Regions from separate parts of the Acidovorax sp. SDU_ACID1 genome, predicted to be linked through region 4. Evidence: predicted binding sites of a transcription regulator. Region 4 holds the regulator's gene; each other region holds the start of a gene.
What was found. Region 4 encodes FNR, which switches genes on or off when oxygen is low (the NO sensors DNR and NnrR bind a similar motif). Its sites were predicted from a motif close to TTGATNNNNATCAA; they were not measured.
Positions count from the first base shown of each region.

Region 1 (5,085 bases), 1.3 Mb from region 4:
CGAGGCAGGAGAAGAGGTGGCCGCGCAGCCGCTGGCGAGCAGCGGCGCGCTGGCGGCGAGCGACAGCAGGTTGCGCCGTTTCATGGGAGTCATGGAGCCGGGCTCCTGTTTTCTTCGGGAAAGCCGCTGGCCAGCCGCTCGGCGATCCACCGCGCCTCGCTGCCCTGGAGCAGGGCGCTCCAGGGCGGCATGGGGGTGCCGGGAATGCCGTGGGTGATGACGGCGGCCAGGTATTCGGGGGGCTTGCCGGTCAGGGCCTCGCGCGTGAGCGCGGGGCCCAGGCCGCCGGTGAGGCGCATGCCATGGCACGAGCCGCAATCCTGGCGCACCATGCGCACGAGCTGCGCGCTGCGCTCGGCCGTGGGCACCGCGCTCTGCGCCATGGCTTGCGCCGCGCAGACGGCCCCGGCGAGGAGGAGGATGGCGGGACGCACCATGACAGTCCTCGTCGACGTCAGTAGACGTCGTGCATGGTGTTGTAGACGTTGAACTTGCCCGTCGGCGTGACCAGCTTCGCATCCTTGATCACGGTCTTGCAGGTGCGCGTCTTGTCGTCGACCACCACGATGGCCGATTCCTTGTCCTTGGCGCTCCACACCGAGAACCAGACCTCGTCGCCCTTCTGGTTGTACTCGGGCTGTACCACGCGCTTGGCGCCGTCGTCCTTGAGGTTGGCGCAGCCTGCGATGTCGATGATCTGCGGCGCTTTGCCCAGGTCCTTGATGTCGTACACCGCCACGCTCTGGCTGATCTTCGGGTCGGGGTTGAGTGCCGTGTCCACCCACAGGTTGGTGGATTTCGGGTGCGTCTTGATGAACAGCGAGCCGCCGCCCTGGCCCTTGAGCGACTGCACCACCTTCCAGGCGTTGGCCTTGTGCCTGGCCGGGTCGGTGCCGATGATGGCGATGCTCTCGTCGCCCAGGCCGGAGGTGGACCACACCGGACCGAATTTCGGGTGCACGAAGTTGGCGCCCCGGCCCGGGTGCGGGATCTTGCCCACGGGCACCAGCGCGGCCAGCTTGCTGGTCTTGGTGTCCACCACGGCGATCTTGTCCGACGCGTTGGCGGCGGTCAGGAAGTAGCGGCGCGTGGCGTCGAAGCCGCCGTCGTGCAGGAACTTGGCCGAGTCGATCTGCGTGGTCTTGAGGTTCTCCAGGTCGGTGTAGTCGACCATCCAGATCTTGCCGGTCTCCTTGGCGTTGACAAGGAACTCGGGCTTCTGGTGGCTGGCCACGATGGCGGCCACGCGCGGCTCGGGGTGGTACTCGTTGTCCACGGTCATGCCGCGGGTGGAGACGATCTTGCGCGGCGTGAGCGTATCGCCGTCCATCAGCACGAACTGGGGCGGCCAGTAGGTGCCGGCGATGGCGATCTTGTCTTCCCAGCCCTTGAACTTGCTGGTCTCGACGCTGCGGGCCTCCAGGCCGATCTTGATCTCGGCCACGTTGTCGGGCTTTTCCATCCACAGGTCGATCAGGTTCAGGCGTGCGTCGCGGCCGATCACGTAGAGGTAGCGGCCCGAGGCCGACAGGCGCGAGATGTGCACCGCATAGCCGGTCTTGACGATGTTGATGATCTGCTTGGTGTCGCCGTCGATCAGCGCGATCTCGCCCGCGTCACGCAGCGTGACCGAGAAGATGTTGTTGATGTTGTAGTTGTTCATCTTCTTCGCGGGCCGCTGGGCGACGGGCACGTATTCCTTGCGCGACTTCTCCATGTCTGCCAGCGAGAACTCCGGCGGTGTGGGAGGGTCTTGCTGCACGTAGCGCGCCATCAGATCCACGGTGGCCTCGTCGAAGTCGCCCGACGTCAGCCAGTTGGGCATGCCGGCGGGCGAGCCGTAAGCGATGAAGACCTTCAGGTAGTCCGTGCCTTTGCCCAGGGTGATGTCCGGCGTGAGCGCCTTGCCGGTGGCGCCCTTGCGCAGCACGCCGTGACACCCCGCGCAGCGCTCGAAATAGATCTGGCGGGCGCGGTCGAACTCGGCCTGCGTCATCGCGGGCGCCTTGGGGTTCGTGCTCTGGTGCATGGGCACATCCGCCAGAGGCGAGCCGCCGGCCTGGTAGTTTTTCTCGGCCTCGGAGACCGGCTTGGCGTCCTGCGCCATCGCGGTGGCCGACACCAGGGTGGCGGCGGCAAGCGCGACCAGCCTGGCGATCCTCTTTGCTGTCATTGTGGGTCCTCTGCGTCACGGATCAGCGCATGGGTGGTCCCCCGGCGGATGCCGCGGGCCCTCTCGCGAGGTCGCTGTCCATTCCCTCTTCATGCGAGTGGCTGTGATCGTCGCGCCGGCCCGCGCGCCTGTCCTTGAACTGGTTCAAGGACGGAAGCACGGGGCCTTTGAACAATCGGCACCACCACGATCCGCGAAGAAAGAAGACCTGTATGAGCTTCATAGAAGACGCGCGCTGGTTCGCAGCGCCTCCCGCCGCCGGGGCGAACGCCGGTCCCGGGCGCGTGACCCTGGTGGGGGCCGGCCCCGGCGACCCCGAACTGCTCACGCTGCGCGCCGTGAAGGCGCTACGCGGCGCGCGCCTGGTGCTCTACGACCACCTGGTGGGCAAGGAGGTGCTGCGCTACGTGGCCGACGATGCCGACCTGATCTACGTGGGCAAGGAGGCCGCTCATCACACGCTGCCGCAGGAATCCATCATCGACCTCATGCTGCGGCTGGCGCGCAGCGGGCGCAGCCTGGTGCGCCTCAAGGGAGGAGATGGCTTCATCTTCGGCCGCGGCGGCGAGGAGGCGCAGGCCCTGGCCGACGCCGGCATCGCCTTCGACGTGGTGCCCGGCATCACCGCCGCCCAGGGCGCCGGCGCCTGCGCCGGCATCCCGCTCACCCACCGCGACCATGCGGCCACGCTGGTGTTCGCCACCGGCCACCTGCAGGGCGACGGAGAAGTGGCGCTGGACTGGCAGGCGCTGGCGCGCCCGCGCCAGACGGTGGTGATCTACATGGGCATCGGCAACCTGCCCGTGATCTGCGCCGAGCTGGTGCGCCACGGCCTGCCGCAGGACACGCCGGCGGCGCTGGTGGAGCAGGCGTCGCTGCCGGGGCAGCGCTGCATCGAAGGCACGCTGCAGAGCCTGCCGCGGCTCGCCTTGCAGCACCGCGTGCGCCCGCCCGCGCTGATCGTGGTGGGTGGGGTGGTGGCCCTGCGCCCGCAACTGCTCAAGGGCTTGCAGGCCATGGCCGCCTGAGCGGGCGGTTTCGGGCATCATCCGGGCTTCACTTGGCGAAGCCCATGCAACAAGACATTCTGATTAACTGGTCGCCGCAGGAGACGCGCGTGGCCGTGGTGGAGAACGGCGCTGTGCAGGAGCTGCACGTGGAGCGCACTCTGGAACGCGGTCTGGTCGGCAACATCTACCTGGGCAAGGTCTCGCGCGTGCTGCCGGGCATGCAGTCGGCGTTCATCGACATCGGCCTGGAGCGGGCCGCCTTTCTGCACGTGGCCGACGTGTGGCACCGCCAGGAGGGCGGCGAGGCGCCCATGTTCGCGCGCAAGAACGAGCCGCCCGTGCCGATTGAGAAGCAGGTGTTCGAGGGCCAGTCGCTCATGGTGCAGGTCATCAAGGACCCCATCGGCACCAAGGGCGCACGCCTGTCCACCCAGGTCAGCATCGCCGGGCGGCTGCTCGTCTTCCTGCCGCAGGACGACCACGTGGGCGTCTCGCAGAAGATCCCGGCCGACGAGCGCGACGCCCTGCGCGCGCGCCTGCAGGCGCTGGTGGGCGACAAGGCCGCGGGCGGCGGGGGCGGCTTCATCCTGCGCACCAACGGCGAGGACGCGAGCGACGAGGAGCTGGCCGAAGACATCGCCTACCTGCGCAAGACCTGGACGGGCATCCGCCAGGCGTCCCTGAGCCGCCCGCCCACGTCGCTGCTCTACCAGGACCTGAGCCTGCTGCAGCGCGTGCTGCGCGACATCGCCAGCGAGGAAACGCAGTCCATCCGCATCGACTCGCGCGAGCAGCACGCGCTGCTGGCCGCCTTCGGGCGCGAATTCATGCCCGCCGCGGCTTCCAAGCTGCAGTTGTACAAGGGCGAGCGTCCGATCTTCGACCTGTTCGCCATCGACGAGGAGGTGGCCCTGGCCCTGGGCCGGCGCGTCCAGCTCAAGTCCGGCGGCTACCTCATCGTGGACCAGACCGAGGCGCTCACCACCATCGACGTGAACACCGGCGGATACGTGGGCGCGCGCAACTTCGACGACACCATCTTCAAGACCAACCTGGAGGCCGCCGGCGCCATCGCGCGCCAGCTGCGGCTGCGCAACCTGGGCGGCATCGTGATCGCGGACTTCATCGACATGCTGCGCGAGGACCACAAGACGGCCGTGCTGGCGGAGTTCCGCAAGCAGCTCGCGCGCGACCGCGTGAAGACCATGCTGGGCGGCTTCTCGCAGCTCGGCCTGGTGGAGATGACGCGCAAGCGCACGCGCGAGTCGCTGGCCCACATGCTCTGCGAGCCGTGCCCCACCTGCCATGGCGTGGGCGAGGTGAAAACCGCGCGCACCGTGTGCTACGACATCCTGCGCGAGGTGCTGCGCGAGGCGCGCCAGTTCAACCCGCGCGAGTTCCGCGTGATCGCCTCGCCCAAGGTGGTGGAGCTGTTCCTCGACGAGGAAAGCCAGCACCTCGCGGGCCTGTCGGACTTCATCGGCAAGCCGATCTCGCTGCAGGCCGAGAACGCGATGGGGCAGGAGCAGTACGATATCGTCCTGCTCTGAAGCGGCCGTTTTTCCGGGAAAGCATCTTTCGTGTCTGGATCGACCACGGGCGCCGCGGCGCCGCTGCGCGCCCGCGGGGCGCTGGCATGTCTCTGGGGCCTCGCGGCCGTGTTCGTGGTGCTGGGGCACGACGGGCGCCGCGTGGCGCAACTGCTCATCCTGTTCCTGCCGCTCATGGCCTGGCTGGCCTGGCCGGTGCGCAGCCCGGCGGTGCGGCGATGGCGGCGCGTGCTGGCGTGGGCCGGCTTCATGTGCTTCGCGTTGGACGGCGCGGCCCGGGGATTCCTGCTGGATGCCTACCAATCCGCGCCGGACAGCTCGCTGGTGCTCGGTGCCGCGGCCAACACCAATG
Region 1 covers NZ_CP152342.1:1,595,800-1,600,884, forward strand. The annotation lists gene AAG689_RS07890 (cytochrome D1 domain-containing protein) at 1-84, opposite strand, end outside; gene AAG689_RS07895 (c-type cytochrome) at 90-437, opposite strand; gene AAG689_RS07900 (cytochrome D1 domain-containing protein) at 455-2,173, opposite strand; gene cobA (uroporphyrinogen-III C-methyltransferase) at 2,386-3,201, shown strand; gene rng (ribonuclease G) at 3,246-4,733, shown strand; gene AAG689_RS07915 (phosphoethanolamine transferase) at 4,764-5,085, shown strand, end outside.
Region 1: the regulator FNR is predicted to act here: its motif matches at 2,308-2,321, upstream of cobA (uroporphyrinogen-III C-methyltransferase).

Region 2 (5,085 bases), 620 kb from region 4:
GGGTGAGCGTGTTGCGGCCCGTGTGGTACATGGCCGTGGCCGTGGCCATGGGGCTGGGGTAGAAGGTCTGCACCTGGTCGGCGCGAAAGCCGTTCTTCTTGAGCCACAGGGCCAGGTGCATCATGTCCTCGTCGCTGGTGCCCGGGTGCGCGGCGATGAAGTACGGGATCAGGAACTGCTTCTTGCCCGCCTCTTCGCTGAACTTCTCGAACAGCTGCTTGAAGCGGTCGTAGTTGCCGATGCCCGGCTTCATCATCTTCGACAGCGGCCCCTCTTCCGTGTGCTCGGGCGCGATCTTGAGGTAGCCGCCCACGTGGTGCTGCACCAGCTCCTTCACGTATTCGGGCGACTGCACCGCCAGGTCGTAGCGCAGGCCCGAGCCGATCAGGATCTTCTTGATGCCCTTGAGGGCCCGCGCGCGGCGGTAGATGCGGATCAGCGGGCCGTGGTCGGTGGTCAGGTTCTGGCAGATGCCGGGGAACACGCAGCTGGGCTTGCGGCAGGCGGCCTCGATCTCGGGGCTGCGGCAGCCCAGGCGGTACATGTTGGCCGTGGGGCCGCCCAGGTCGGAGATGGTGCCGGTGAAGCCGGCCACCTTGTCGCGGATGTCCTCCACCTCCTGCAGGATGGAGGCCTCCGAGCGGCTCTGGATGATGCGCCCCTCGTGCTCGGTGATGGAGCAGAAGGTGCAGCCGCCGAAGCACCCGCGCATGATGTTGATCGAGGCGCGGATCATCTCCCACGCGGGGATCTTGGTGGCGCCGTCGTGGCTGCCGGTCTCGTCGGCGTACTGCGGGTGCGGGCTGCGCGCATACGGCAGGCCGAAGACCCAGTCCATCTCCGCCGTGGTCAGGGGGATGGGCGGCGGGTTCAGCCACACGTCGCGCGCCGTCGCGCCCTCGCCATGGGCCTGCACCAGCGCGCGGGCGTTGCCGGGGTTGGTCTCCAGGTGCAGCACGCGGTTGGCGTGGGCGTAGAGCACCGGGTCGCTCTTGACCTGCTCGTAGCTGGGCAGGCGGATCACGGTCCGCTCGCGCGGCGGCTGCGCGCCCCTGGCGCGCGCGGGGGGCAGGAACTGCACCACCTTTTCAATGCCATTTTGGCCTGTAGCGCTTGTCTGGCAAGCGCTGGCAGCTCCCGAATCAGGAGCATCCTCCTTGGCGCAGCCCTGCCCCTGGGCGGCGGCCTGCTCGCTGGTGGTCATGTAGGGGTTCACAGGCGGGGCCAGCGGGCCGGGCTCGTCCACGCTGGTGGAGTCGATCTCGAACCAGTCGCCGCCCGAGGCGCGGCGCACGAAGGCCGTGCCGCGCACATCGGTGATCTGCTCGATGGGCTCGCGCGCGGCGATACGGTGGGCCACCTCGACCAGCGCGCGCTCAGCGTTGCCGTACAGCAGCAGGTCGCACTTGCTGTCCACCACGATGGAGCGGCGCACCTTGTCGCTCCAGTAGTCGTAGTGCGCGATGCGGCGCAGACTCCCCTCGATGCCGCCCAGGACGATGGGCACGTCCTTGTAGGCCTCGCGGCAGCGCTGGCTGTAGACGATGGCCGCGCGGTCGGGGCGCTTGCCACCCACGTCGCCGGGGGTGTAGGCGTCGTCGCTGCGGATCTTCCGGTCGGCCGTGTACCGGTTGATCATCGAGTCCATGTTGCCCGCCGTCACGCCCCAGAACAGGTTGGGCCTGCCCAGCGCCTGGAAGGCCTCGCTGCTGTGCCAGTCGGGCTGCGCGATGATGCCCACGCGAAAGCCCTGCGCCTCCAGCACGCGGCCGATCACGGCCATGCCGAAGCTGGGGTGGTCCACGTAGGCGTCGCCCGTGACCAGCACGATGTCGCAGCTGTCCCAGCCGAGCTGGTCCATCTCTGCCCGGCTCATGGGCAGGAAGGGGGCCGTGCCGAAGCGCCTGGCCCAGTACGGGCGGTAGCTCGTGAGGGGCTTGGCGTCGCGCGGGAAGAAGGAAACGTCTACGAGGGCGTTCATCGGCGGGCTTTCGTGGGGGCCGGGCATTTTAGGTGCCTGGCCTTTTCCCTGCCCGCCACAAGGACGGCCGGGCCTTACTTGGCCAGCGTCAGCGTGCCCTTCATGATGCCGGCGTGGCCGGGGAAGGAGCAGAAGTAGCTGTAGGACTCGCCGGCCTTGAGCGCGCTGGTGGCGAAGCTCACCGAATCGGTCTCGCCGCCGCCGATCAGCTTGGTGTGCGCCAGCACGCGCGCGTCGCCCGCCTTCACGTAGTCCTTGGCGGCGCCGGCGGCGATGCCGTCGGTCACGGCGCCCTGCATGTCGGCGGTCTTGGTCAGCACCCAGTTGTGGCCCATGGCGGCCTTGGGCAGCTTGCCCACGTGCTTGAGCTTGACGGTGAACTGCTTGCAGCTGGCAGGCACGCTGATCGCCTGCTTGTTGAACTGCATCGCGTCGTTGCCTTCGATCTCCACCGCGCAGTCGGCGGCCCATGCGGGTGCCGTTGCGGACAGGGCCAGCGCCAGCGCGAGAGGCTTCCAGTATCGGGTCATGTGCTTTTCTCCTTCGTAAAAAACGGGCTCAATAGATGAGAACGACTATCAATCATAGGCATTCCTGGCGCGCACCCTGTTGATGCATGTCAATTCCGCAAACAGGTGTGCCGGGCGGGTCCGCGCTGGCCGGCCCGGCATTGGCGGTACAGTCCCCGCGTCATGCCGCAGACCCTCCTGGCGCCCACCCACAGCGAACTCGTCATCAAGAAAAGCCGCTTCATCGGCTGCGTGCAGCCCGTGGCCGACCGCGCCGGCGCCCAGGCCGTGGTGGCTGCGCTGTGGCAGCAGCACCCGGGCGCCGCGCACGTCTGCTGGGCCCTGCTGGCGGGAGGGCAGTCCGCCGCCGTGGACGACGGCGAGCCCAGCGGCACCGCCGGCCGGCCCATGCTGGACGTGCTGCGCCACCAGGAGCTGGAAGGCGTGCTGGCCACGGTGGTGCGCTACTTCGGCGGCGTGAAGCTGGGCGCGGGCGGCCTGGTGCGCGCCTATACCGACACCGTGGCCCAAGCGCTGCTCCAGGCCGAGAAGATCCCGCTGCAGCGCCAGAGCACCTTGCGCTGCAGCGTGCCCTACCCGCTGGAAGGCCTGCTGCGCCGCGAGATCGAGGCCGCGGGCGCGCAGCTGCTCGACGTGTCCCACGGCACGCTGGTGGAGCTGCACCTGCGCCTGCCGCAGCCGCAGGCGGAAGGCTTCGTGGCACGGGTGAACGACCTGGGCCACGGGCGCGTGGCCTGGCTGCCGGACTGACTTCGGCCTGCAGGCCTACAGCCCGGCCGCCTCCCTGCGGCGACACTGCCCGGGTCGCCCGCCCAAGGGCTTTTTGCAAGGCCTGCCCATGCGTTCGGACCTCGACACCCTCATCATCGGCGCCGGCTCCGCCGGCCTGGCGGCGCTGCGCGAAGTGCGCAAGCGCACGCAGCGCTTCCTGCTGGTCAACGAAGGCCCCTGGGGCACGACCTGTGCGCGCGTGGGCTGCATGCCCTCCAAGATGCTGATCGAAGCAGCCAACGCCTTTCATGCGCGGCACACGTTCGACACGTTCGGCCTGCGCGGCGCGCAGGGGCTGTCGGCCGACATCGCGGCCGTGCTGGAGCGCGTGCGCGCGCTGCGCGACGACTTCGTGGCCGGCACGCTGCGCGCCAGCGACGCGGGCGCGCACGCCCTGTCCGGCAGCGCGCGGCTGCTCGGCCCCGCGCGCGTGGACATCGACGGTCGCGTGCACGAGGCGCGCAGCATCATCGTCGCCACGGGCTCGCGCCCCATCGTGCCGCAGGAGTGGCTGGCGTTCGGCGACCGCATCCTGACCACCGACACGCTGTTCGAACAGCCCACGCTCGGCCCGCGCGTGGCCGTCGTCGGCCTGGGGCCGCTGGGCGTGGAGCTGGCGCAGGCCCTGGCGCGCCTGGGCCTGGAGGTGGCCGCGTTCGGCACCCGCGCCCAGGTGGCGGGGCTGGGCGACCCGGCGGTCAACGACGCCCTGCTCGCGCGGCTCAAGCAGGAATTCATCATCAGCGTGGACGGGGAGGTGCGCCTGCGCGAGGTGGCTGGCGGCATCGAGGTGTGCAACGACGCCGGCCCGGTGGTGGTGGACCAGGTGCTGGCCGCCATGGGCCGCCAGCCCAACCTGGAATGCCTGGGGCTGGAGACGCTCGGCGTGCCCCTGGACGCGCACGGCCTGCCGCCGATCGAGCCCTGCACCCTGCAGGTCGGCCACCTGCCGGTGTTCATCGCCGGCGACGCCGACCGCGACCGCCCGCTGCTGCACGAGGCCGCCGACGAGGGGCACATCGCGGGCATCAACGCCGTGCTGGCCGCGCAGGGCGAGCCGCCCCGGCGGTTCCGCCGGCGCACGCCGCTGTCCATCGTGTTCAGCCAGCCCAACGCGGCCGCCGTGGGGCTGCGCCACGCGCAGCTCAAGGGGCAGCCCCACCTAGTGGGCGAGGTGGACTTCGCGCGCCAGGGCCGCGCCCGCGTGGCCCAGCACAATTACGGCCTGCTGCGCCTCTACGCCCAGGCCGGCACCGGCCGCCTGCTGGGCGCGGAGATGTGCGCGCCCGCGGGCGAACACCTCGCGCACCTGCTGGCGCTGGCGATCGACCGCGAACTCACGGTGCACGAGCTGCTGCGCATGCCCATCTACCACCCCGTGCTGGAGGAAGGCCTGCGCACGGCGCTGCGCGACGCCGCCCGGCAGCTGGCGCCCGCGAGCGATTCCGACCTGTCGGACTGCGAGGCCTTCGGCTCCAGCGCGCTCGACTAGTCCTCAAGAAGAACGGCGAACTGCCGATACAAAGAGTTGCCCCTGCGCTTTTCACAGGCCCACCCATGGACATCGCCCTGACCTCCTCCATCCTCCACACTGCCGCCGCGCAGAACCAGCGCGAGACGTCAGACGCCCTGCAGGTGGCCGTGCTCAAGAAGGCGATGCAGGCGCAGGCAGGCGCCGCCATGACGCTCCTGGAGGCCGTGCCGCAGCCGCCCGCCTCCACGCCGGCCGGCCCGCTGGGCCACCAGCTCGACACCTACGCCTGACGCGCGCCCGCGTCAACGCAGCCGCGCGGGCGAGAGCGC
Region 2 covers NZ_CP152342.1:2,276,255-2,281,339, forward strand. The annotation lists partial or broken gene AAG689_RS11095 (YgiQ family radical SAM protein) at 1-1,981, opposite strand, end outside; gene azu (azurin) at 2,056-2,511, opposite strand; gene AAG689_RS11105 (YigZ family protein) at 2,674-3,261, shown strand; gene AAG689_RS11110 (dihydrolipoyl dehydrogenase) at 3,350-4,774, shown strand; gene AAG689_RS11115 (putative motility protein) at 4,840-5,046, shown strand; partial or broken gene AAG689_RS11120 (NAD(P)/FAD-dependent oxidoreductase) at 5,059-5,085, opposite strand, start outside.
Region 2: the regulator FNR is predicted to act here: its motif matches at 2,591-2,604, upstream of azu (azurin).

Region 3 (5,085 bases), 810 kb from region 4:
CCCCGCGGCATGGAGCAGGTGGGCCATGGGGCGGCCCATCATGCCCAGGCCGATGAATCCGATACGGGTCATATGCGGCTCCTTCAGAGGTCCATTTCCTTGAACACTTCCGATGCCACGCGGAAGGAATCGATCGCGGCAGGCACGCCGCAGTAGATGGCGACCTGCAGGAACACCTCCTTGACCTCGTCCTTGGTCAGCCCGTTGTTGATGGCGCCGCGCACGTGCAGCTTCAGCTCGTGGGGGCGGTTGAGCGCCGAGATCATGGCCAGGTTGAGGAAGGAGCGCGTCTTGCGGTCCAGCCCCGGGCGGTTCCACACGTCGCCCCAGCAGTACTGGGTGACCAGTTCCTGCATGTCGATGTTGAAGTCGGTGGCGTTCTTGATCGAGGCATCGACGTACTCGGCGCCCAGCACCGCGCGGCGCGTGGCGAGGCCTTGGTCGAACAGGGCCTGGTTCTTGGGGGCGTAGGGACGGGTCATGGGACGGGAGCTCCAGGTAAAGGGCTGCGGCATGCAGCGGATGAGAAAATATATTCTGATTGTCAGACAATATGATTGAGTGAAAATGGGAATGGCACTACGGTGGGTTTTCGTGTAAGACAATCCTGCTGTCAGCCATTCCTACTCCAGGTGCCCATGAACCCCACGCTGCGTGTCCCCCGCGAAGAAACCTCGCTGCGCCAGAGAACGACGCAGACACTGCGCACGGCCATCCTCGATGGCGTGTTCGCGCCCGGGCAGAAGCTGTCGGAGCGGGAACTGTGCGAAAGCCTGGACGTGAGCCGCTCGTGCCTGCGCGAGTCGCTGCAGCACCTGCAGGCCGAAGGGCTCATCACCATCGTCCCGCACAAGGGGCCGGAGGTCACCAGCATCTCCGCCAGCGAGGTGCGCGACATCTACGCCGTGCGCGCCAGCCTGGAAAGCCTGGCGGGCAGGGGGTTCGCAGAGCATGCAACGCCCCCGCAGCGGCCGCGCTGCGTGCCAAGCTGACCGAACTGCAGGCGCTGGACCCGCAGCAGGACCGGGCCGCGGTGCTCACGCTCAAGAACCAGTTCTACGACATCCTGCTGGAAGGCTGCGGCAACCTCGTGGCCGGGCAGATGCTCAAGCAGCTGAACAACCGCGTGACGGTGCTGCGGCGCATCTCCATGGCCCAGCCGGGCCGCCTGCCGCGCACGCTGCGGGAGATCGGCGCCATCGTCGATGCCATCGAGGCGCGCGATGCCGACGCCGCCGCGCGGCTGTGCGAGGAGCACGTGCGCCATGCGGCCGAGAGCGTGATGCAGAGCATGCATGCGTGATGGACGCCAAGTTGCAAAAACAATAGCTGTCAGCGCTTGTCCCACAAGCGCTGGAGCCCGATTACGTTCACAATCCGGGCTTCTTGAAAGGAACGCCCCCATGGCCGCTGGCAGCCTGCTGACCCTGCTCGACGACATCGCCACCGTGCTCGACGATGTCGCCCTCATGACCAAGGTGGCCGCCAAGAAGAGCGCCGCGATGGCGGACGACGTGTCGGCCATGACCAAGGTGGCGGCGCAGAAGACGGCCGGCGTGCTGGGCGACGACCTGGCGCTCAACGCCCAGCAGGTGACGGGCGTGCGCGCGGACCGCGAGCTGCCCGTGGTCTGGGCCGTGGCCAAGGGGTCGCTGGTGAACAAGGCGATCCTGGTGCCTGCCGCGCTGTTCATCAGCGCGTTCGCGCCCTGGGCCGTCACGCCGCTGCTCATGGTGGGCGGCGCGTTCCTGTGTTTCGAGGGCTGCGAGAAGCTGGCGCACAAATTCCTGCACAGCGCCCATGAGGACGAGGCCGAGCACGAGAGCCACGCCAAGGCCAGCGCCAACCCGGCGGTGGACATGGCCGCGTTCGAGAAGGACAAGGTCAAGGGCGCCGTGCGCACCGATTTCATCCTTTCGGCCGAGATCATCGCCATCACCCTCGGCGCGGTGGCGGGCGCGCCGTTCGCGCAGCAGGTGGCGGTGCTGGTGGGGATCGCAGTGCTGATGACGCTGGGCGTCTATGGCCTTGTGGCGGGCATCGTGAAGCTGGACGACCTGGGCCTGTGGCTCAGCGGCCGGGCCAGCAGCGCGGCGCGCGCGCTGGGGCGCGGCATCGTGGCGGCGGCGCCGTGGCTCATGAAGGGGCTGTCGGTGGCGGGCACGGCGGCGATGTTCCTGGTGGGCGGCGGCATCGTGGTGCACGGCGTGCCGGCGCTGCACCATGCGGTGGAAGCGGCGGGCCAGGCGGCGGTTACGTGGCCGCTGGGCGGGCTGTGGGCGGTCGTGCTGCCCCACGTGCTCAACGCGCTGGCGGGCATGGCGGTGGGGGCCGTGGTGCTCGCTGCATGGACGCTGCTGGGGCGCCTGCGCGGCCGTTGAGCTGCGTCATGCTGCAGCGCAGCGAAGGTTTGATCTACGGCAACATTGACCTGACGGTTCATAGGCTTAATAGCTGCACGGGGGCCGTCCCCGTTCAACAACCACATTCAGCCCTATGAAAAAGAATCTTCTGGCCCTGGCCGTTCTGTGTGCAATGACCTCCGGCGCTGCCTTCGCGCAGCAGGCCGCTGAAGGTTCCTGGATGGTGCGCGCGCGCGCCGTCAACCTCGACAGCGCCAACAAGGACAGCACGGGCCTGGGCCTGTCGATCAACGACAAGGTCATCCCCGAAGTGGACGTGTCGTACTTCTTCACGCCCAACATCGCGGCCGAGCTGATCCTGACCTACCCGCAGAAGCACGACCTGCGCGCCAATGGCCTGGGCAAGATCGGCTCGCTCAAGCACCTGCCGCCCACGCTGCTGGCCCAGTACCACTTCACCAACTTCAGCGGCTTCAAGCCCTACGTGGGCGCCGGCATCAACTACACGCGCTTCTCCAACGTGCGCTTCGACCCGGCCGTGCAGGCCGCGCTGAACCCCTCCATCGACAAGGACAGCTGGGGCGGCGCGCTGCAGGTGGGCGTGGACATTCCCCTGTCCAAGAACCTGTACCTGAACTTCGACGTCAAGAAGGTGTTCATCAAGACCGACGTGTTCTCCGCCGGCAACAAGGTGGGCACGTTCAAGGTGAACCCGGTGCTGGCCGGCGTGGGCCTGGGCTGGCGCTTCTAAAAAAACACAGCGCATTTTTTCAGTTCTTCATGGTGGGGTGGGCCGGTGCCGCAGGGTGCCGGCCCTTTTTTATGAGGCGGGCGATGCGGCCCTGTCCTACAAGCGCGGGGCGTCTTGGCTTGCCCGGCGCCGAAGGGGCAGGGGACTACGCTGGACCGACATGCCCACCGTCCAGAACCACCCCACGACATCCATCGACAGCGGGCGCGCCGCCCTCGGCGCGCTGCCCCCAGGAGGCGCGCACGCGCGGGCCTCTCCCTCCGAGCGGGCCGCCATCGCGGCAGGCCTGCAGGATGCGGCGGCAAGCATCTCGCCCAAATACTTCTACGACCAGCGCGGCTCGGAGCTGTTCGAGGACATCACCGGCCTGCCCGAGTACTACCCCACGCGCACCGAGCACGCGCTCCTGCGCCAGCATGGCGGCGACATCGCCCGCGCGGCGGGCACGGGCGGCGTGGTGATCGAGCCCGGGGCGGGCAGCTGCGAGAAGGCGCGGCTGCTGTGCCGCAGGCTGCGGGCCTCGCATTTCGTGGGCGTGGACATTTCCGAGGACTTCCTGCACGGTGCCGTCGCGCGGCTGCGCGCGGCGCTGCCCGGGCTGGACGCGCGCGCGGTGGGCGGCGACATCACCGCCGGGGTGCAACTGCCGCCAGACATTCCGCGCGAGCGGCGCCTGGTGTTCTACCCGGGCTCGTCCATCGGCAACTTCGATCCGCCGCAGGCGCTGCGGCTGCTGCGGCACATGCACGCGCTGGCGCTGGACGGCGGGGGGCTGCTGATCGGCATCGACCTGCCCAAGGACGTGGCGGTGCTGGAGGCCGCCTACGACGACGCGGCCGGCGTCACCGCCGAGTTCAACCGCAACGTGCTGGCGCACGTGAACCGGCTGATCGGCAGCGACTTCGACCCGCGCCAGTGGCGCCACCGTGCCTTCTTCAATGCCGCCGCCTCGCGCATCGAGATGCACCTGGAGGCCATGGGGCCGCAGCGCGTGCGCTGGCCTGGCGGCGGGCGCGACTTCGCCGCGTGCGAGCGCATCCACACCGAGAACAGCTACAAGTACCCGCTGCCCGCCTTCACCGCGCTGCTGCGCGAGGCGGGTTTCGGCGAAACCCGCCACTGGACCGACCCGCGCGGCTGGTACGCCCTGGTCCATGCGCGCGCTTGACGCGGCGCGAAAGGAGTCCCGCGCCGTGCGCTATCCCTCCGACACCCCCCAGGCACCCGAGGCGCAGGCGCTGCACTGCTATGCCGCCGTGCGCGCCGCCACCGAGGCGCTGGCCCAGCCGCTGTCGCCCGAGGACTGCTGTGCCCAGTCCATGCCCGACGCCAGCCCCGCCAAGTGGCACCTGGCGCACACCACGTGGTTCTTCGAGACCTTCATCCTGGAGACGCACGAGGAAGGGTTCCAGCCCTTCGACCCGGCGTTCCGCGTGCTCTTCAACTCCTACTACCAGGGCGTGGGCCGCCAGCACCCGCGCCCGCAGCGCGGCCTGCTCACGCGGCCCTCGCTGGCCACGGTGCTGGCCTACCGCGCCGACGTGGACGCGCGCATGTGGCGGCTGCTCGCGCAGGGTGCGCCGCAGGTACTGGGCCTGCTGGAGCTGGGCCTGCACCACGAACAGCAGCACCAGGAACTGCTGCTCACCGATGTCCAGCACCTGCTCTCGTGCAACCCGCTGCTGCCCGCCTACAGCCCCGACGCGCCAGCACCGGCGCAGGGCCCGGCAGCGCTGGAATGGCTGCGGATGGAAGGCGGGCTCACGGAGATCGGCCATGCGGGCGGCGGCTTCGCCTTCGACAACGAAAGCCCCCGCCACCGCGTGTACCTGCAGCCGTATGCGCTGGCCTCGCGCCTGGTGACCAACGCCGAGTTCGCCGCGTTCATCGACAGCGGCGGCTACCGTGATCCGGCGCTGTGGCTGGCCGAGGGCTGGGACTGGCGCACGGCCCTGGGGCTGGAGCGGCCGC
Region 3 covers NZ_CP152342.1:2,089,616-2,094,700, reverse strand. The annotation lists gene AAG689_RS10270 (NAD(P)-dependent oxidoreductase) at 1-72, opposite strand, end outside; gene pcaC (4-carboxymuconolactone decarboxylase) at 84-482, opposite strand; partial or broken gene AAG689_RS10260 (GntR family transcriptional regulator) at 639-1,303, shown strand; gene AAG689_RS10255 (DUF808 domain-containing protein) at 1,404-2,381, shown strand; gene AAG689_RS10250 (OmpW/AlkL family protein) at 2,497-3,114, shown strand; gene egtD (L-histidine N(alpha)-methyltransferase) at 3,275-4,282, shown strand; gene egtB (ergothioneine biosynthesis protein EgtB) at 4,269-5,085, shown strand, end outside.
Region 3: the regulator FNR is predicted to act here: its motif matches at 2,411-2,424, upstream of AAG689_RS10250 (OmpW/AlkL family protein).

Region 4 (5,085 bases):
TTACGTGTGGGGCTTGTCCAACAAGGCCGGCGCCGCGCGCTGACGCCCCTCCACCGGCCGGACACCCCCTCATGGGGTGCCGGCCGTTTTTCATGCGGAAGCCGCTTCCCAAGAGATCCCCACCATGAAGCCAGCCGAAGGCCAGCCCCGCAAGGTGATCCCCATCGCACCTGCCGCGGCAGATAACTCGCAAACCGAAGTTGTTTCGCTGTACGAGGCGCAGAAGAAGATCTATCCCCGTTCCATCAGCGGCATTTTTGCCCGGTGGCGGTGGGTCATGGTGTTCCTGACGCAGTTGATCTTCTACGGGTTGCCATGGTTCGAGTGGGGCCAGCGCCAGATGGTGCTTTTCGACCTCGGTGCCCGGCGTTTCTACATCTTCGGGCTCGTGCTCTATCCGCAGGACTTCATCTACCTGACGGGCCTGCTCATCATCTCGGCCCTTTCGCTGTTCCTGTTCACCGCTGTCGCAGGGCGCCTGTGGTGTGGTTTCTCGTGCCCGCAGACGGTCTACACGGAAATGTTCATGTGGATCGAGCACAAGATCGAAGGGGATCGCAGTGCCCGCATGCGCCTGGACAACGGACCGTGGACCTTCGAGAAGGTGTGGAAGAAGTCGCTCAAGCAACTGGTCTGGATTGCCGTGGCGTTCTGGACAGGGTTTACCTTCGTGGGATACTTCGTTCCCATTCGCGAACTGGGCAGCGAATTGCTGGCGCTCCAGGGGACGTGGCAGATTTTCTGGGTGCTCTTCTACGGTTTTGCCACCTACGGCAATGCGGGCTACCTGCGCGAGCAGGTGTGCAAGTACATGTGCCCCTATGCGCGCTTCCAGAGCGCCATGTTCGACAAGGACACTTTGGTCGTGACGTACGACCCTGAGCGCGGTGAGCCGCGCGGGCCACGCAACAAGAGCATCGATCACAAGGCGAAGGGACTCGGCGACTGCATCGACTGCACGCTGTGCGTGCAGGTGTGTCCTACGGGCATCGATATCCGGGAGGGCCTGCAGTATGAATGCATTGGCTGCGGCCTCTGCGTGGATGCATGCAACACCGTGATGGACAAGATGAAGTACCCGAGAGGGCTGATCCGCTTCTCTACGCAGAACGGCGTGAAGAACCATTGGACGCAGTCGCAGATGCTCAAGCGCGTGCTGCGTCCGCGCGTGCTGATCTATACGGCTGTGCTGGCCTTGCTGTGCGTGGGCATGCTGGCCAGCCTCGTGGTGCGCACGCCGCTCAAGGTGGACGTGGTCCGCGACCGCGCGGCACTGTCCCGGATCGTGGCAGGCGGCAAGCTGGAAAACATCTACCGCTTGCAGATCATGAATGCCACCGAAGGCACGCAGCGCTACCGTATCAGTGCGCGCGGGCTGGAAGGGCTGGAAGTCGCCTCCGAATCGGAGATCGATATCGGACCGGCCGAGTCGCGCTGGGTGGCAGTGCGGCTGCAGGTGCCCTATGGTTCTGCCGCGCCCGGGTCGCACACTGTGTTTTTCGACATCCAGGCACAAGGCGATAAAGCGCAGGTGGCCGAGAAGTCGGTGTTCCTGGTACCCCGCTGATGGGCTTGCCAGGTGGTTATGTTCAGGTCAGGCCTCCTTATGGGGCCAAGGAGTTTCCCATGCCCGCAGTCCCATCCATGAATGAATCGCCAGTGGCGCAGCCTTGGTGGAAATATGGCCATGTCTGGCTGGTGATCGCCGGGCCGGTGATCGTGGTGATCGCTGGCTTCGTGACGCTGTGGCTCGCGATCCGGCAGCCCGACCCTGTATTGGCGGAAGACTATTACCAGCGTGGCCTAGAGATCAACAAGACGCTCCAGCATTCCGAGGCCAGCATGGCCCCTGCGATAAAGGGCCGCAACCATGCCGCCACGCCCCTCGAGGACCAGCCTCGCCGGTGACGCGGAGCCGCATCCGAAAAGAATTGATGCAGGTAAGGGGAATCGAGAGGTCGGGTACTCTTTGCACGCGCAGGGCATGATGCTAGGCTGTCACCATTGCAAGGAGGCACGCGAAATGTGGACGCAGCGACTGATGTGGATTGCCTGGCCCGCCTTTCTGATGGCAGGGGTCATGGAAATGGTGGTGTTTGCCTTCGTGGATCCGGAGGCATTGCACTGGTTCGACCAACCCATGAACCTATCGCGGCAAGGCGTTTACACCGTTGCCTTCTTCATCTTCTGGTTGGTGATCATGGCGTCGAGTGCATTGACGACCATGCTGTCCCTCTCGCCGTTCGAGGTCAACCGCTGTCCTGTGCCCAAGGGAGACCGTCCCCTGGACTGCGCAAAGTATTCGTCCTGAAGACGCGGGCCGCCTGCAAGGCGGTTCAGTGGCAGGCTTGTTGGCTGTTCACGATGCGTTTCAGGGCATCGGTGTCCACGATGCGGACATGCCGCTGCTTGACTTCCACGATGCCTTCTTCCACGAATTTCGAGAATGTACGGCTCACGGTTTCCAGCTTGAGACCGAGGTAGCTGCCGATTTCCTCACGCGTCATGCGCAGGACCAGTTCCGACTGGGAAAATCCCCGCGCATGCAGGCGCTGCACCAGATTCAACAGGAAAGCCGCTAGACGCTCCTCGGCGCGCATGCTGCCGAGCAGGAGCATGACGCCATGTTCACGCACGATCTCGCGGCTCATGATCTTGTGCACATGGCTCTGCAGTGCCGTCACTTCGCGGGAGAGCTCTTCAATGCGGTCGAAGGGCATCACGCAGACTTCTGCATCCTCGAGCGCTACGGCGTCGCAGGTGTGCCTGTCGTTCACGATGCCATCGAGGCCGATGATCTCCCCGGCCATCTGGAAGCCGGTGACCTGATCGCGTCCATCCTCCGTGGCGACGCAGGTCTTGAAAAAGCCCGTGCGGATCGCAAAAAGGGAAGTGAAGGCTTCACCGTTGCGAAACAGCGTGCCGCCTCGCTTGATCTTGCGGCGGATGGCCACGATTTCGTCGATGCGTTGCAATTGCTGGTCGTTCAGCCCCAGGGGCATGCAAAGCTCGCGCAAGTTGCAGTTGGAACACGCAACTTTGATGGTCTGCAGATTCATGTGCACGGGCGCCCTGTTCATGTGGCTAGCTTACCTCTGAAACCCCTGGAGGCGGAAATGCCGCAGGGAATTGACCGACTTTGAGCCGAAATCAAATTGTCGCTATCCTGACCCCGTGAGTGCTTGATTAAAGTCAAGGACGAGCCGGGGTCTCTGCGGCACAGTGGATAGTCAGATACAAGGAAAATTTTCCCCATGACTGTTGTCACCACCGAGCTCTTGCGTCGCTTCGATGTGCCTGGGCCGCGCTACACCTCCTACCCGACGGCGGACCGTTTCGTGGAGGCTTTTGGCGAAGAAGAATACATTCTTGCGCTGCAGCAGCGCCGCGTGGGTTCGGCGGCCAAAGCGATGCCATTGTCGCTGTATGTGCACATCCCGTTTTGCGAGTCGCTGTGCTACTACTGCGCATGCAACAAGATTATCACGCGGCACCCGGAACGGGCGGAGGTCTACCTGCGCTATCTGAGTCGGGAGATCGACCTGCATACGGCCCATTGCGGTGTCGGGCAGCACGTCAGCCAGTTGCATCTGGGAGGGGGACGCCGACATTCCTGTCCGACGAGGGGCTGCGCGAGCTCATGGGCATGCTGCGCCGCAGCTTCGTGCTGGCGCCTGGGGGCGAATATTCGATTGAAGTGGATCCGCGCACGGTCGACGAGCAGCGCCTGGCTCTGCTGGCGGAACTGGGCTTCAACCGGCTCAGCTTCGGTGTGCAGGATTTCGACCCCGAGGTGCAGAAAGCGGTGCACCGCGTGCAGCCCGCGGAGAAGGTATTCGCCCTGGTGGCGAGCGCCCGCAAGCTGGGATTCGAGTCGGTCAACGTGGATCTGATCTACGGTTTGCCACGCCAGACTCCGGAGTCCTTCGACCGTACGCTGGAGCAGGTCACCCAGTTGCGCCCGGACCGCATTGCGCTCTACGCGTATGCCCACCTGCCCGAGCGGTTCAAGGCGCAGCGGCGCATCGTCTCCGCCGAGTTGCCCATGGCATCGGCCAAAGTGTCCATGCTGGCCCGCTCCATGGATGTCTTCATGGCTAGCGGCTATGTGTACGTGGGCATGGATCATTTTGCCTTGCCGGACGACGCTCTGGCCGTGGCCAAGCGCCAGGGGCGCCTGCATCGCAACTTCCAGGGCTACAGCACCCAGCCTGACTGCGACCTGATCGGCCTGGGCGTCTCGGCCATCGGCCGCATCGGCGCTACCTACAGCCAGAACGTCAAGACCCTGGACGAATACTACGACGCGATCAACCAGGGGCACCTGCCCGTTGTGCGCGGCTTGGCGCTGACCCGTGACGATCTGATACGCCGTGCGGTCATCATGGCCTTGATGTGCCAGGGCAAGGTGCTTTTCGAGCCCATGGAGCAATCCTGGCTGATCGATTTTCGCCGTTACTTTGATGTCGAACTGGCCCGGTTGCAGGAGATGGAAGGGCAAGGCCTGGTGAAAATCAATTCCGATGGCGTGGAGGTCACGCCGATGGGATGGTTCTTCGTGCGGGGTGTGGCGATGGTGTTCGACAAGTACCTGCAGGCCGGGCGCAACCGGGCGCAGTTCTCCCGCATCATCTGATCCATGCTGCTGGCCCTGGCCTCCACGGCATTGCTCATGGGCATCACGGGCGGGGCGCACTGCCTTGTCATGTGCGCGGCTCCTTGCGGCGCATTGACGGGGCAAGGGGGGAAAGCCACAGGCCTCGGAGCAGGCGGTCCAGTGGGTCTCGCACAAGCGCCGGGGCAGGGGGCGCCTGCTGGGATTCCACTTGGGGCGGCTCGTTGGCTACGGTGCGGCGGGAGCCATGGCTGCGCTGGCAATGGAGCGCCTGGCGTGGCTGAGCCAGTTCAGCCCTGCGCTGCGCCCAGCGTGGACGATGATGCATGTGATGATCCTGGCCTGGGGGGCGCTGATGGTGCTGCAGGCGCGCCAGCCCGCGTGGATCGAAGCCGCTGGTCGCCGCGTATGGGCCAAAACCAAGCCTCTCGTATCCAAGCCTGGAGGGGTGTTTGCTGCGGGAGTCGCCT
Region 4 covers NZ_CP152342.1:2,897,237-2,902,321, reverse strand. The annotation lists gene ccoP (cytochrome-c oxidase, cbb3-type subunit III) at 1-43, shown strand, start outside; gene ccoG (cytochrome c oxidase accessory protein CcoG) at 125-1,567, shown strand; gene AAG689_RS14315 (FixH family protein) at 1,627-1,908, shown strand; gene AAG689_RS14310 (hypothetical protein) at 2,024-2,311, shown strand; gene fnr (fumarate/nitrate reduction transcriptional regulator Fnr) at 2,337-3,059, opposite strand; partial or broken gene hemN (oxygen-independent coproporphyrinogen III oxidase) at 3,255-4,636, shown strand; partial or broken gene AAG689_RS14295 (sulfite exporter TauE/SafE family protein) at 4,640-5,085, shown strand, end outside.